One region of the Delftia sp. 60 genome, then DNA from elsewhere that is predicted to be linked to it. Evidence: predicted binding sites of a transcription regulator. Region 1 holds the regulator's gene; the other holds the start of a gene.
The links. The regulator FNR, encoded in region 1, switches genes on or off when oxygen is low (the NO sensors DNR and NnrR bind a similar motif). The targets are predictions, from matches to a motif close to TTGATNNNNATCAA.
Positions count from the first base shown of each region.

Region 2: dsrO (sulfate reduction electron transfer complex DsrMKJOP subunit DsrO) is a predicted target of FNR. The motif match lies at 2,434-2,447, and genes of this name have one in related genera.

Region 1 is NZ_PEFD01000001.1:2,849,695-2,855,580, reverse strand. It holds gene CLV01_RS12955 (sulfite exporter TauE/SafE family protein) at 1-611, opposite strand, end outside; gene hemN (oxygen-independent coproporphyrinogen III oxidase) at 617-1,999, opposite strand; gene fnr (fumarate/nitrate reduction transcriptional regulator Fnr) at 2,162-2,881, shown strand; gene CLV01_RS12940 (hypothetical protein) at 2,963-3,250, opposite strand; gene CLV01_RS12935 (FixH family protein) at 3,430-3,744, opposite strand; gene ccoG (cytochrome c oxidase accessory protein CcoG) at 3,802-5,256, opposite strand; gene ccoP (cytochrome-c oxidase, cbb3-type subunit III) at 5,334-5,886, opposite strand, start outside.
Region 2 is NZ_PEFD01000001.1:4,339,798-4,345,683, forward strand. It holds gene CLV01_RS19690 (TlpA family protein disulfide reductase) at 1-541, shown strand, start outside; gene dsbG (thiol:disulfide interchange protein DsbG) at 538-1,344, shown strand; gene CLV01_RS19700 (DsrE family protein) at 1,356-1,757, shown strand; gene CLV01_RS19705 (hypothetical protein) at 1,742-2,206, opposite strand; gene dsrO (sulfate reduction electron transfer complex DsrMKJOP subunit DsrO) at 2,562-3,407, shown strand; gene nrfD (NrfD/PsrC family molybdoenzyme membrane anchor subunit) at 3,424-4,467, shown strand; partial or broken gene CLV01_RS19720 (tetrathionate reductase subunit A) at 4,546-5,886, shown strand, end outside.

The DNA of each region.
Region 1 (5,886 bases):
AGGCCGTTCAGGCGCTGCCGGCCCAGCCGCCACAGCCAGGGTCCGGCCACCAGCCACAGGCCGCTGCCCACGCCAAAGGCCGCCATGGCCAGCGCGCCCTGCAACGGGCCGCCGCTGAGCGCGGCGACCAGCACGGCCGAATACAGCAGTCCGCAAGGCATGAGCGCCCAGGCATAGCCTGCCGCCAGCGTGCCGCCCGGCGCCGACACCCAGGGCTGCACGCGCCGCCAGGCGGCGCGGCCGGCAGACTCCAGCCAGGCGGGCTGGCGGGCCTGCACCATCATGGCCAGGCCCCAGGCCATCACGGCGACATGGGTCAGCGTCCAGAACGGCTGCAGCGCCGTGGTCTGGCTGGTGAGCCAGGACAGGCTCTCCATGGCCAGGGCAGACGCAGCGCCCAGGCTGGCATAGCCGGCCAGACGGCCGCCGTGGAACAGCGCCGTGCGCAGCCACAGCCGGCTTTGCAATCCATGCACGGCCACCACCTGCGAGCCGCCGCCCTGCCCCGCCCCGCCCGTGACCACGCCGCAGGGCGCAGCGCACATGGCAAGGCAATGGGGCCCGCCGACGAGCCCCATGATCAAAGCGGTCCAGAGCAGCGACAACAGCATGGGGCCTAGATGATCCTCGAAAACCGCGCCCGGTTCTTGTCCGCCTGCAGATATCGGTCAAACAGCATGGCCACGCCGCGCACGAAGTACCAGCCCATGGGCGTGACCTGGAAGCCCTCGTCGCTGATCTGCACCAGGCCCTTGGCCTGCAGGTCCTCCAGGGCCGCCATCTCGGGCGCGAAGTACTCGCGAAAGCCCAGCAGCCAGGCCTGCTCCATGGGCTCGAACAGCACGGCGCCCTGGCACATGATGGCCATGATGACGGCGCGGCGCACCAGGTCGTCGCGCGACAGCGCCAGGCCACGCACCACGGGCAGGTGGCTGGCGTCGATGGCGTCGTAGTACTCCTCCAGCGTCTTGGCGTTCTGGCTGTAGCTGGCACCCACCTTGCCGATGGCCGACACGCCCAGCGCAATCAGGTCGCAGTCGGGCTGGGTGCTGTAGCCCTGGAAGTTGCGGTGCAGCCGGCCCTGGCGCTTGGCCACGGCCAGCGAGTCCTCGGGCAGGGCGAAGTGGTCCATGCCCACGTAAACATAACCACCGTCCATGAACGCGGCGATGGAACGCGACAGCATGGCCAGCTTGTCGGCCCCCTGGGGCAGATCCTCGGCCGCAATGCGCCGCTGCGGCTTGAAGCGCTCGGGCAGGTGGGCATAGGCATAGAGCGCGATGCGGTCGGGCCGCAGCGCGTTGACCTGGGCCAGCGTGCGCTCGAAGGATTCGGGCGTCTGCTTGGGCAGGCCGTAGATCAGGTCCACGTTGATGGAGGCAAAGCCCAGCTGCCGCGCGGCCGCCACCAGCTCGAACACCTGCTCGGCCGGCTGCACGCGATGAACCGCGATCTGCACCTGTTCGTCAAAGTCCTGCACACCGAAGCTCAGGCGGTTGAAGCCCAGCTCCTTGAGCACGGCCAGGCGCTCGACGCTGACGGTGCGCGGATCGACCTCGATGGAGTACTCGCCACCCGGCTCCAGCTTGAAATGCTCGCGCAACAGGCCCATCAGCGTGCGCAACTCGTCGTCGGAGAAGAAGGTGGGCGTGCCGCCGCCCAGGTGCAGCTGGCTGACGGTCTGGCCCTTGCCGCAATGGGCAGTATGCAAGGCCATCTCGCGCGCCAGGTAGTCCAGGTAGACGGCGGCGCGATCGTGGTGGCGCGTCACGATCTTGTTGCAGGCGCAGTAGTAGCAAAGCGACTCGCAAAAGGGCACGTGCACATACAGCGACAAAGGCATGGCACGCGCTGCGGTACTCGATTTGCGTTGTTGCAGCGCCAGGATATAGTCCTCTGCACCAAAGGCCTCGACAAAGCGGTCGGCGGTAGGGAACGAGGTGTATCGGGGCCCCGGTACGTCAAAGCGACGCAGCAGCTCTGGGGTGACAGCGGTCATGGGTTTTTTCCTCTAATACCTCGACTGTGCCGCAGCACATCGGTCATGTCCTTGACTCATATCAAGAGTTGTTTGAGGGACTGCTGCGACAATTTGATCCAACTCATCGCAATCCACGAGGTCACCGCCGGCACGCTGTGTGCCGCTGATGTTTATCACTCCATGAACCTTCAGACCATCAAAGCCTCCTGCTCCAACTGCAACCTGCGCGAACTGTGCATGCCCATGGGCCTGGATGCCGAGCAGATGCAGCGCATCGACGACATCGTGGCCACGCGCCGCAAGGTCAAGCGCGGAGGCCTGCTGTTTCGCAACGGCGAGACATTCACCTCGCTGTACGCCATCCGCACCGGCTTCTTCAAGACCTGCGTGGCCACCGAGGACGGACGCGACCAGGTCACAGGCTTTCAGATGGCCGGCGAGATCATCGGCCTGGACGGCATCGTCAACGACCACCACACCTGCGATGCCGTCGCGCTGGAAGACGCCGAAGTCTGCGTCATGCCCTTCGACAAGCTGGAAGACCTGTCGCGCGAGGTCACGGCCCTGCAAAACCATGTGCACAAGGTCATGAGCCGCGAGATCGTGCGCGAGCACGGCGTGATGCTGCTGCTGGGCAGCATGCGCGCCGAAGAGCGCCTGGCCGCCTTCGTGCTCAACCTGGTGCAGCGCCTGCATGCGCGGGGCTTTTCCAAGTCCGAACTGGTGCTGCGCATGACGCGCGAGGAAATCGGCAGCTACCTGGGCCTGAAGCTGGAGACGGTGAGCCGCACCTTCTCCAAGTTCGCGGACGACAACATCATCGAGGTGCGCCAGCGCCATCTGCGCATCCTGGACACGGAGGCGCTCAAGCGCATCGTCAACAGCCAGCAGTGCCAGTGAGGCTGCAAGGGCGGCAAGCATTCATCCGCCAATGAACAAGGCCCGCGACAGCGGGCCTTGTTCATTGCGGCGGGCTCTCGCTCAGTCCCGCCCCAGCCCCTGCATGGCCAGGTCCGGGTCGGGCTCGGAGACCACGCCGTCATTGAGATCGCGGGCCGAGCGGCCCAGCATGGTGGTCATCAGGCTGGAGAGCATGGTCACGCCCCAGAAGGCAAAGAAGGCCAGCGTGTAGATGCCCTGGCGCGACCAGCCCAGGTCGCCGAGCCAATGCAGCTCCAGCGGGTCCACAAAGGCAAAAACCAGCATCTCCATCACGGCGGCTGCCAGAAAGGCAGGCCAGGCAATCCACATCCAGCGTTGGGCCAACATCAGCGATCTCCTTGTGCTGTCGAGGGGTCGCCTTCATTGTGCGCCGCGCCAACGCATGGCGCCAAGCCCCGCAGCGCCCTGCACGCCTGTAGGAAACCCTCACCCGTCGCGAATGCCGGAGATGCGATCCGCCATGCAAAAAGGCCGCGACTGCGGCCTCTTGCAGGGGTGCACGGCGATCAGCGGTCGGTGGGGTGATCGTGCGCGGGCGTGGCCGCATGGTTGCGGCCGGTGACGGCGGGCGCCATGCTCTTGGGCACTTCGCGCACGCCATCGGCACGCTCGTTGATCTTGATGCCGTTGCGGTAGTAGTCGGGGTCGATCACGGGATCGGCGCCATTGATGGCGATGATGGCCGTGATCACGGCAGCGACCACCACGGCCGCCGGGCCGGCCACCACCAGCCAGACATGGCCGAACTTCCACCAGGGCTTGCCGGCGTCGGGGTGCGAGGGAGCCTGCGCGGGCGCGGACACTGCGGGACTGGAAGACATGGGAAACCTCTTTCTTTCAGGCGGCAGGCGCGGACCGTGCCGCGCCTGCCAGGAACATCACCGGGGCACCAGGAAGACGGCCTTTTCGGACGCGCGTCCCGCGCCTGAATGCACGGCATCGATATCGAAGAATACGGTGTGCGAGCCCGGCTCGGCCGAACCGTAGGGAATCTGCAGGCGCGCCGCAATGCCGCGCGTCTCGGCCGGGCCGACCTCGACTTCCTGCTCGGACGCCAGCTCCAGCCCATCGAGGCCATGGGCGCTGATGCGGTAGCGCTGGGCCTGCTCGGTGGCATTCATGATCTGCAGGCGGTAGACATTCTCCAGCTTGCCGCCCGCCACGATGCGCGACAGCGAGGCGCGGTCGCGGATCACGTCCACCTTGACCGACTGGCGCAGCGCCAGGCTCACGATCATGGCCACGCTCAAGCCGATCAGCACGGCCGAGTAGATCAGCACGCGCGGACGGAAGATGCGGCGCAGCACCTGGGCACGCCGCCACAGGCCGGCCATGGCGTTCTGCGTGGTCAGGCGGATCAGGCCGCGCGGGTACTCCATCTTGTCCATGATGGAATTGCAGGCGTCTATGCACAGGCCGCAGCCAATGCATTCGTATTGCAGACCGTTGCGGATGTCGATGCCCACGGGGCAGACCTGCACGCACATCTTGCAGTCGATGCAGTCGCCCAGGCCCTGGGCCTTGTAGTCCACCTTCTTGGTGCGCGGCGCACGCGGCTCGCCCCGGCCCGTGTCGTAGCTGACGATCATGGTGTCCCGGTCGAACATGGCGCTCTGAAAGCGCGCATAGGGGCACATGTACTTGCAGACCTGCTCGCGCATGTAGCCCGCGTTGCCATAGGTGGCAAAGCCGTAGAACAGCACCCAGAACATCTGCCAGCTGCCCTGCAGCGCCAGCAGCTCGCCGCCCAGCTCGCGGATGGGCACGAAGTAGCCCACGAAGGTGAAGCCGGTCCACAGCGCAATGGCGATCCACAGCAACTGCTTGAGCGACTTCTTCCAGGCCTTCTCGAAGGTCCAGCCGTTCTTGTCCAGCCGCATGCGCGCGCTGCGGTCGCCTTCGACCTTGCGCTCCACCCACATGAAGATCTCGGTGTAGACCGTCTGCGGGCACGAGAAGCCGCACCACAGGCGCCCGGCCACGGCCGTGAACAGGAACAATGCCAGCGCCGAGATGATCAGCAGGCCCGCCAGGTAGATGAAGTCCTGCGGGTACAGCACCAGCCCGAAGAGATAGAAGCGCCGCGTTCCGAGGTCGAACAGCACCATCTGGCGCTGGCCCCACTCCAGCCAGGGCAGGCCGTAGAAAACCAGTTGCGTGAGAAACACCAGGGCCCATCGCCAGCGTGCGAAGACACCGCTGATGGAGCGCGGGTAGACCTTCTTTTCCGACTCGAACATCGACACCAGCTCGCCCGGATCAGGCGTGGCCGGCGTGATCGGAATGACTTTGCGGGGAGGCTTCCCGGTGTCATCCCCGCTCTCGGGCTTCATGGTGGGTTCCTTTGTTTTTTTGAAATATCTGAAAACTCAAAACGCAAAAAGGCGGCGCCGCAGCGCCGCCCCTGTGCTTACTGACGGACTGCGCCGTCTTTGTGCGACATGCCCCAGACATAGGAAGCAAGCACCGCGATCTGCGCCTCGGTCAGCTTGTCCTTCTGGGCAGGCATCTCGTTGTGCTTGCCGTTGTTGATCATGGCCGTGATGGCGGCCTCGCCCCAGCCGTGCAGCCAGATGTCATCGGTCAGGTTGGGCGCGCCCAGGGCCTGGTTGCCCTTGCCGTCCATGCCGTGGCAGGCTGCGCAGGCCGTGAACTTGGACTTGCCCAGCGAGGCCTTGAGCGAGTCGTGCGGGCTGCCCGACAGGCTCAGCACATAGTGCGAGAGATTGCGCACATCGTCGGGCGTGCCGACGGCAGCGGCCATGGGCGGCATGATGCCGATGCGGCCGCCCGTGATGGTTTCCCTGATCTTCTCGGGCGTGCCGCCATGCAGCCAGTCGCCATCGGTCAGGTTGGGGAAGCTCTTGCCGCCGCGTGCGTCCGAGCCGTGGCACTGTGCGCAGTTGTTCATGAACAGGCGCTCGCCGATGGCCATGGCCTGGGGGTCCTTGGCCATGTCTTCG
Region 2 (5,886 bases), 1.5 Mb from region 1:
GCTGTGGCGCAGCCGCCGCTCCCCGGTGCTGCGCCGCGCCACAGGGCTGGCGCTGGGCGCGGGGGCGGCCCTGCTGGTGCTGGGCAGCCTGCTGCAGGCGCTGCCCTCCGCAGATGCACCGGCCCTGCCGGCCTTCACCCTGGTCAACGGGCAGGCGCAGCCGGTCTCGCTGCAGCAGCTGCAGCAGGCCGATGGCAAGCCCATGGTGATCAACCTCTGGGCCACCTGGTGCCCGCCTTGCAGACGCGAGATGCCGGTGCTGGCCCAGGCCCAGCAGCAACGGCCCGATGTGCGCTTCATCTGGATCAACCAGGGCGAGTCAGCCGAGGCCGTGATGGGCTACCTGCAGCGCGAGCAGGCGACGGCCCCGCTGCCGCTGGCCCAGGTGCTGTTCGACCCGCAGCAGCAGGCCGGCCGGCACTGGCGCCAGCGGGGCCTGCCTTCCACCTATTTCTATGGCGCCGACGGCCGGCTGTGCGGCATGCGCATGGGCGAGCTGTCGCGCGCCAGCCTGGCCCAGCATCTGAAGGAATGTTCATGAGCGCTTCCCCCCTGTTTCCCCTGCCTGCACTGGCAGGAGCCCTGGCCCTGTCGGCAGCCTTGGCCCTGCCGGCTGCGGCGTCCGAGCTGCCATCGGAGGATTTCCTGGCCCAGCAGGGACTGACCCTGGTGGGACCGCTGCCGGCCGTGGGCGGACTCAAGGCCTGGGCCGCCTACCGCGACCGCCAGCCCGTGCCCATCTACCGCATGCCTGACGGCAAGCACTGGGTGCTGGGCACGGTGATCGACGCCCAGGGCCGCGACGTGAACGCCCAGGCCCTGCAGGCCGCCGTGCAAAAGCCCATGGGCGAGCAGCTGTGGGGCGATGTGCAGCGCGCCCAGTCCATACCGGATGGCCGCGCCGACGCGCCGCGCACGGTCTATGTGTTCACCGACCCCAATTGCCCCTATTGCAACCAGCTGTGGAACGATGCCCGGCCCTGGGTGGAGAGCGGCCAGGTGCAGTTGCGCCACATTCTGGTGGGCATCCTCAAGCCCAGCAGCGAGGGCAAGGCCGCCGCCTTGCTGACCGCGCGCCAGCCCGAGCAGGCCCTGGCCGAGCACGCACGCGCCTATGCCAAGGCCGGCCGCGCCAGCGCAGAGGGCGCGGGCGCCACGCCGCTGGCCCCGGTGCCGCAGGCCACGCGGCAGGTGCTGGCCAACCATGCCTCGCTGATGTCCACCTGGGGCCTGCGTGCCACGCCGGCCCTGGTCTGGAAGGATGACAAGGGACTGGTGCAGGTGCGCACCGGCCTGCCGCCGGGCCTGCTGGAAGAGGTCATGGGGCCGCGCGGCAGGAAATGACGAGGACGACCATGAGCACAAGCCGTTCTCCCGCCGCTTCCACCGCCTCCAACGACTGGAGCGACCTGTTCCCCGCCCGGCCGGATGCGCCGCCGCTGCGCATCGTGCTGCATGCGCCCACGCCCGGCGCCCTGGCCCGTGCGCGCAGCAATCTGGCCAACCTGCGCCAGGACCGGCCCGGTGCCGAGGTCCGCATCGTCATCAACGGCCCGGCCGTCGAGGCGCTGCTGGACGCCGCGCCGGGCACGCCGCAGCATCTGGATGCGGCCGCCCTGGCCCATGCGCTGGTCTGCCCGAACACGCTCAAGAAGCTGGGCCGCGAGGCGCCTGCCGGCATGCGCGTGCTGCCGCAGGGCGGCATCGAGTCACTGGCCCTGCTGCAGCAGTCGGCCTGGTGCTACGTGCGCTGCTGAGCGGCCTGCGCCAGCGAGGCCAGGCAGCGGGCCTGCCATTGGTATTCAGGCTCGAACGATTCGCGGTCCGTGACGGCGCCGTGGCCGCCCTCGCCATAGACCATGGCGTAGGCCGCATAGTCGGCCGCCTGCAGCGCCCGGCCCGCCAGCCCATGGGCCGTGGCATAGGTGGCGGACACGGCGGCATGGCCGCAGCCGTCGAGGGAGCGTGATCCCTGGTGGTGGTTGGCCAGGCTGGCCGCCTCGCGGGCCAGGCGGTCCAGCTCCTGCCTGTCGATCTGGCCGTCCAGGTAGCGGCGAAGGCCTTGTGCGCAGCGGATGACGTCCGGGTCTTCCAGCAGGTGCGCGATGCGGTCCACGCAGGCCTGTGTGAATTGCAGCCTCAGGTGCTCGCCGGCTTCGGCGGCAAGGTCCAGTTCCGAAGCAAGGCTGTTCAGGGCATGGTTCATGGAGAACTCCTTGGCAGTGGCGACACAAGCAGCGTAGACCGGGGCCGCGCACGGAAACAAGAGGGTGATTTCCGATACGCGCCCTGCATTCCCGAGGAATGCAGTCACCCTGTTAACCCCGTCTTAATCCCTGCGCCACACGCTATGGACTGCCTTGGGCGCCTGTCCATGGCAGGCAGTCGGTGGCACTTTGCAAGCACTCTGCAGGCACTTGGAAAGCCCATTGCTTGACTCACATCAAGCCGCCAAAGCCCTGAATTTCATATATTAAATTCAATATAAAAAGCATATTTTTAATGCTTTATTGAGTTTAAGCGACCACCCTCCGTGGCCGCAGGACGATGAAAGACAGGCCATGCCAAAAACATCCCGCGCCGGCAGCGGCTGCAACGACTGCAGCTGCAAGCCCTCCTCCCAGGACATCCCCGCCCGCACCGCCGCCCATGCGCAGCCCGCCGCCGGCAAGCGCGGCTTCCTGCAGGACCTGCTGGCCGCCGCCATGGCGGCCGTGGCCCTGCCCGTGGCGGCGGCCGCGCCCGGCACCACGGGTTTCCAGCCACCGCGCCGCCCCGGCGAGGCCGGCAGGCGCTACGGCATGCTGGTGGATCTGCGCCGCTGCATAGGCTGCCAGGCCTGCACGGTGAGCTGCTCCATGGAGAACCTGCCGCCGCTGGGCCAGTTCCGCACCACGGTGCTGCAGTACGAGGTGCAGCACGCGGGCAACGAGGACCTGCCGCCGGCCATGCTCAACCTGCCGCGCCTGTGCAACCACTGCGACAACCCGCCCTGCGTGCCGGTCTGCCCGGTGCAGGCCACCTTCCAGCGCAGCGACGGCATCGTGCTGGTGGACAACGAGCGCTGCGTGGGCTGCGGCTACTGCGTGCAGGCCTGCCCCTATGACGCACGCTTCATCAACCACGAGACGCAGACCGCCGACAAGTGCACCTTCTGCGAGCACCGCCTGGAAGCCGGCCTGCTGCCGGCCTGCGTGGAAAGCTGCGTGGGCGGCGCCCGCGTGATCGGCGACCTCAACGACGAGGGCAGCGAGATCCGCCAGCGCATGCGCGAGCACGCCAAGGACCTCAAGGTGCTCAAGCCCGCCATGGGCACGGACCCGCATGTGTACTACCTGGGATTGCCCGACGCCTTCGTCGACGGCGTGGACGGGCAGGCCAGCGTGCGGCTGGTCACTTCCCACTGAACGCAAGGAGCACCCCATGCACATCGTCGAACTCCTGACCCCCGCCTACGAATCGGCCTGGCTGCCCTGGGCCGTGCAGTACTTCTTCCTGGCCGGCATTGCCACGGGCGCCGCCCTGCTGGCCGCCGCCTGCGCCTGGGCGCCGCGCGGCAGCGCCATGGCGCGCCTGCTGCCGGCCGCCGTGCTGGTGCTGGCCGTCAGCGCCATCGCCGCACCCGTGTCGCTGCTGGCCGACCTGCACCAGCCTGCGCGCTTCTGGCATTTCTATGCGCACTTCACGCCGTGGTCGTGGATGTCGGTGGGCGCCCTGCTGCTGCCCGTCTTCGTGGGGCTGGCGCTGGCCTTCGTGCTGGCCTGGTGGCTAGGCCGGCCGCAGTGGCTGCGCTGGCTGGCGCCGCTGCTGGCCGTGTCGGCGCTGACCATCACCGCCTATACCGGCGCCGAGCTGATGGCCGTGCGCTCGCGCCCGCTGTGGAACACGCTGTGGGTGCCGCTGAACCTGGCACTCACGGGCTGGCTGGCCACGGTGGGCTGCATGCTGGTGACGGCGCGCTTTCTGCCCGCCCGCCACCGCCCCGATGCCGGCGCCCTGCAGGCCCTGCGCGTGCTGGGCCTGGCGCTGGCGCTGTGCCTGCTGGCCATGGTGGCGGTCTGGGCCGTTGCCGGCTGGCTGGGCCAGGGCCGCTCCTTCCAGGCGGCGCTGCAGCTGTGGCAGCAGTTTCCGGTCTGGCGCCTGAGCATGCTGGGCTCGGCCGTGGCCGGTGCCGCCCTGCTGTGGGCCCTGGTGCGGGGTGGGCAGCGCATGGCCTGCCCGCGCTACACGCTGGCCCTGGGGCTGGGCCTGGCCGCCGCGGCCTGGGCCTTCCGCTGGGCGCTGTTCATGGGCGTGCAAGGCGTGCCCAAGTACGGCGCGGGCCTGTACATCTACCACATGCCGCTGGGCGGCGACGGCCTGCTGGGCATGCTGGGCGTGGCCGGCCTGTGCATTGCACTGGTGACGCTGGCCACCTGGGCGCTGGAGCTGTTTCCCGCGCGCTCGGCCGCGGCCCGCGCCCTCTGACACCGCCGCCCTGACGCCCCCTCACCCATTCACGGAGCGCGGCCCGCCACCGGCCGGCCGCGCCACAGAAAGCCTTTCATGACCGACAAGAAGAAACTCCCCCAAGCTCCCGAAGATTCCCTGGATGCCGAGGCCACACGCCGCCGCCTGCTGCTGCGCGGGGCCTCACCGCCGGCGGGCTGGCCGCCTTTGCGGCCGGCTACGGTGAAACACTGGCGCGCGGTGCCAAGGGCCTGGTCGCAGGCACCTCGGGCACGCCCACGGCCAGCGCCACGCGCGGCAATTCGCTGACGCCCGAGTTCCGCATCGACCCGGCCACGGGCGCGCTCGCCACCCAGCCCGGCCAGGTGGTCAGCCCCTCCAGCTGCCTGGGCTGCTGGACGCAGTGCGGCGTGCGCGTGCGTGTCGATACCGCCAGCAACCGCATCCTGCGCGTGGCAGGCAACCCCTACCACCCGCTGGCCACCACGCGCCCGGCCGCCATGGAAGAACCCGTGCGCGAGGTCTACGCCAAACTGGGCAAGGAGCTGGGCCTGGAGGGCCGGGCCACGTCCTGCGCGCGCGGCTCGTCCATGCTGGAGCACCAGAACGCGCCGCACCGCGTGCTCACCCCGCTCAAGCGCGTGGGCCCGCGCGGCAGCGGCCGCTGGCAGAGCATTTCCTTCGAGCAGCTGGTGCAGGAAGTCTGCGAGGGCGGCGATCTGTTCGGCGAAGGCCAGGTCGAGGGCCTGCGCGCCATCTGGGACACCAGGACGCCGCTGGACGCCGACAACCCCGAGTTCGGCCCGCGCTCCAACCAGTTGCTGGTGACCGACGCCTCCAACGAAGGCCGCGCCCAGCTGCTGCGCCGCTTTGCGGGGCCGTCCTTCGGCACCGTGAACGTCAGCAACCACGGCGCCTACTGCGGCCAGAGTTTTCGTGTGGGTGCAGCTGCCGCGCTCGGCGACCTGCCCGGCATGCCGCACGGCAAGCCGGACTGGAGCCATGCCAGCTTCGGCCTGTTCATCGGCGCGGCGCCCGCGCAGTCCGGCAACCCCTTCCAGCGCCAGGGCCGCGAACTGGCCGAGGCCCGCTCGCGCGAGGACAACCGTTTCCGCTACGTGGTGGTCTCGCCCGTGCTGCCGACCTCGTCCAGCCTGGCTGCCGGCAGCGGCAACCGCTGGCTGGCCGTCAAGCCGGCCAGCGACCTGGCCCTGGCCATGGCGCTGATCCGCGTCATCCTGGACGAGGCGCGCCATGACACGGGCTTTCTCGCCCAGCCCGGCCCGGCCGCCATGCAGGCGGCGGGCGAGGCGTCCTGGAGCAATGCCACGCACCTGCTGGTCAACGAGCCCGGCCACCCGCGCCATGGCAGCTTTCTGCGCGGCGCCGACCTGGGCTGGGCCCTGCCCGCGCCAGCCGAAGACGGCAAGCCGGCCC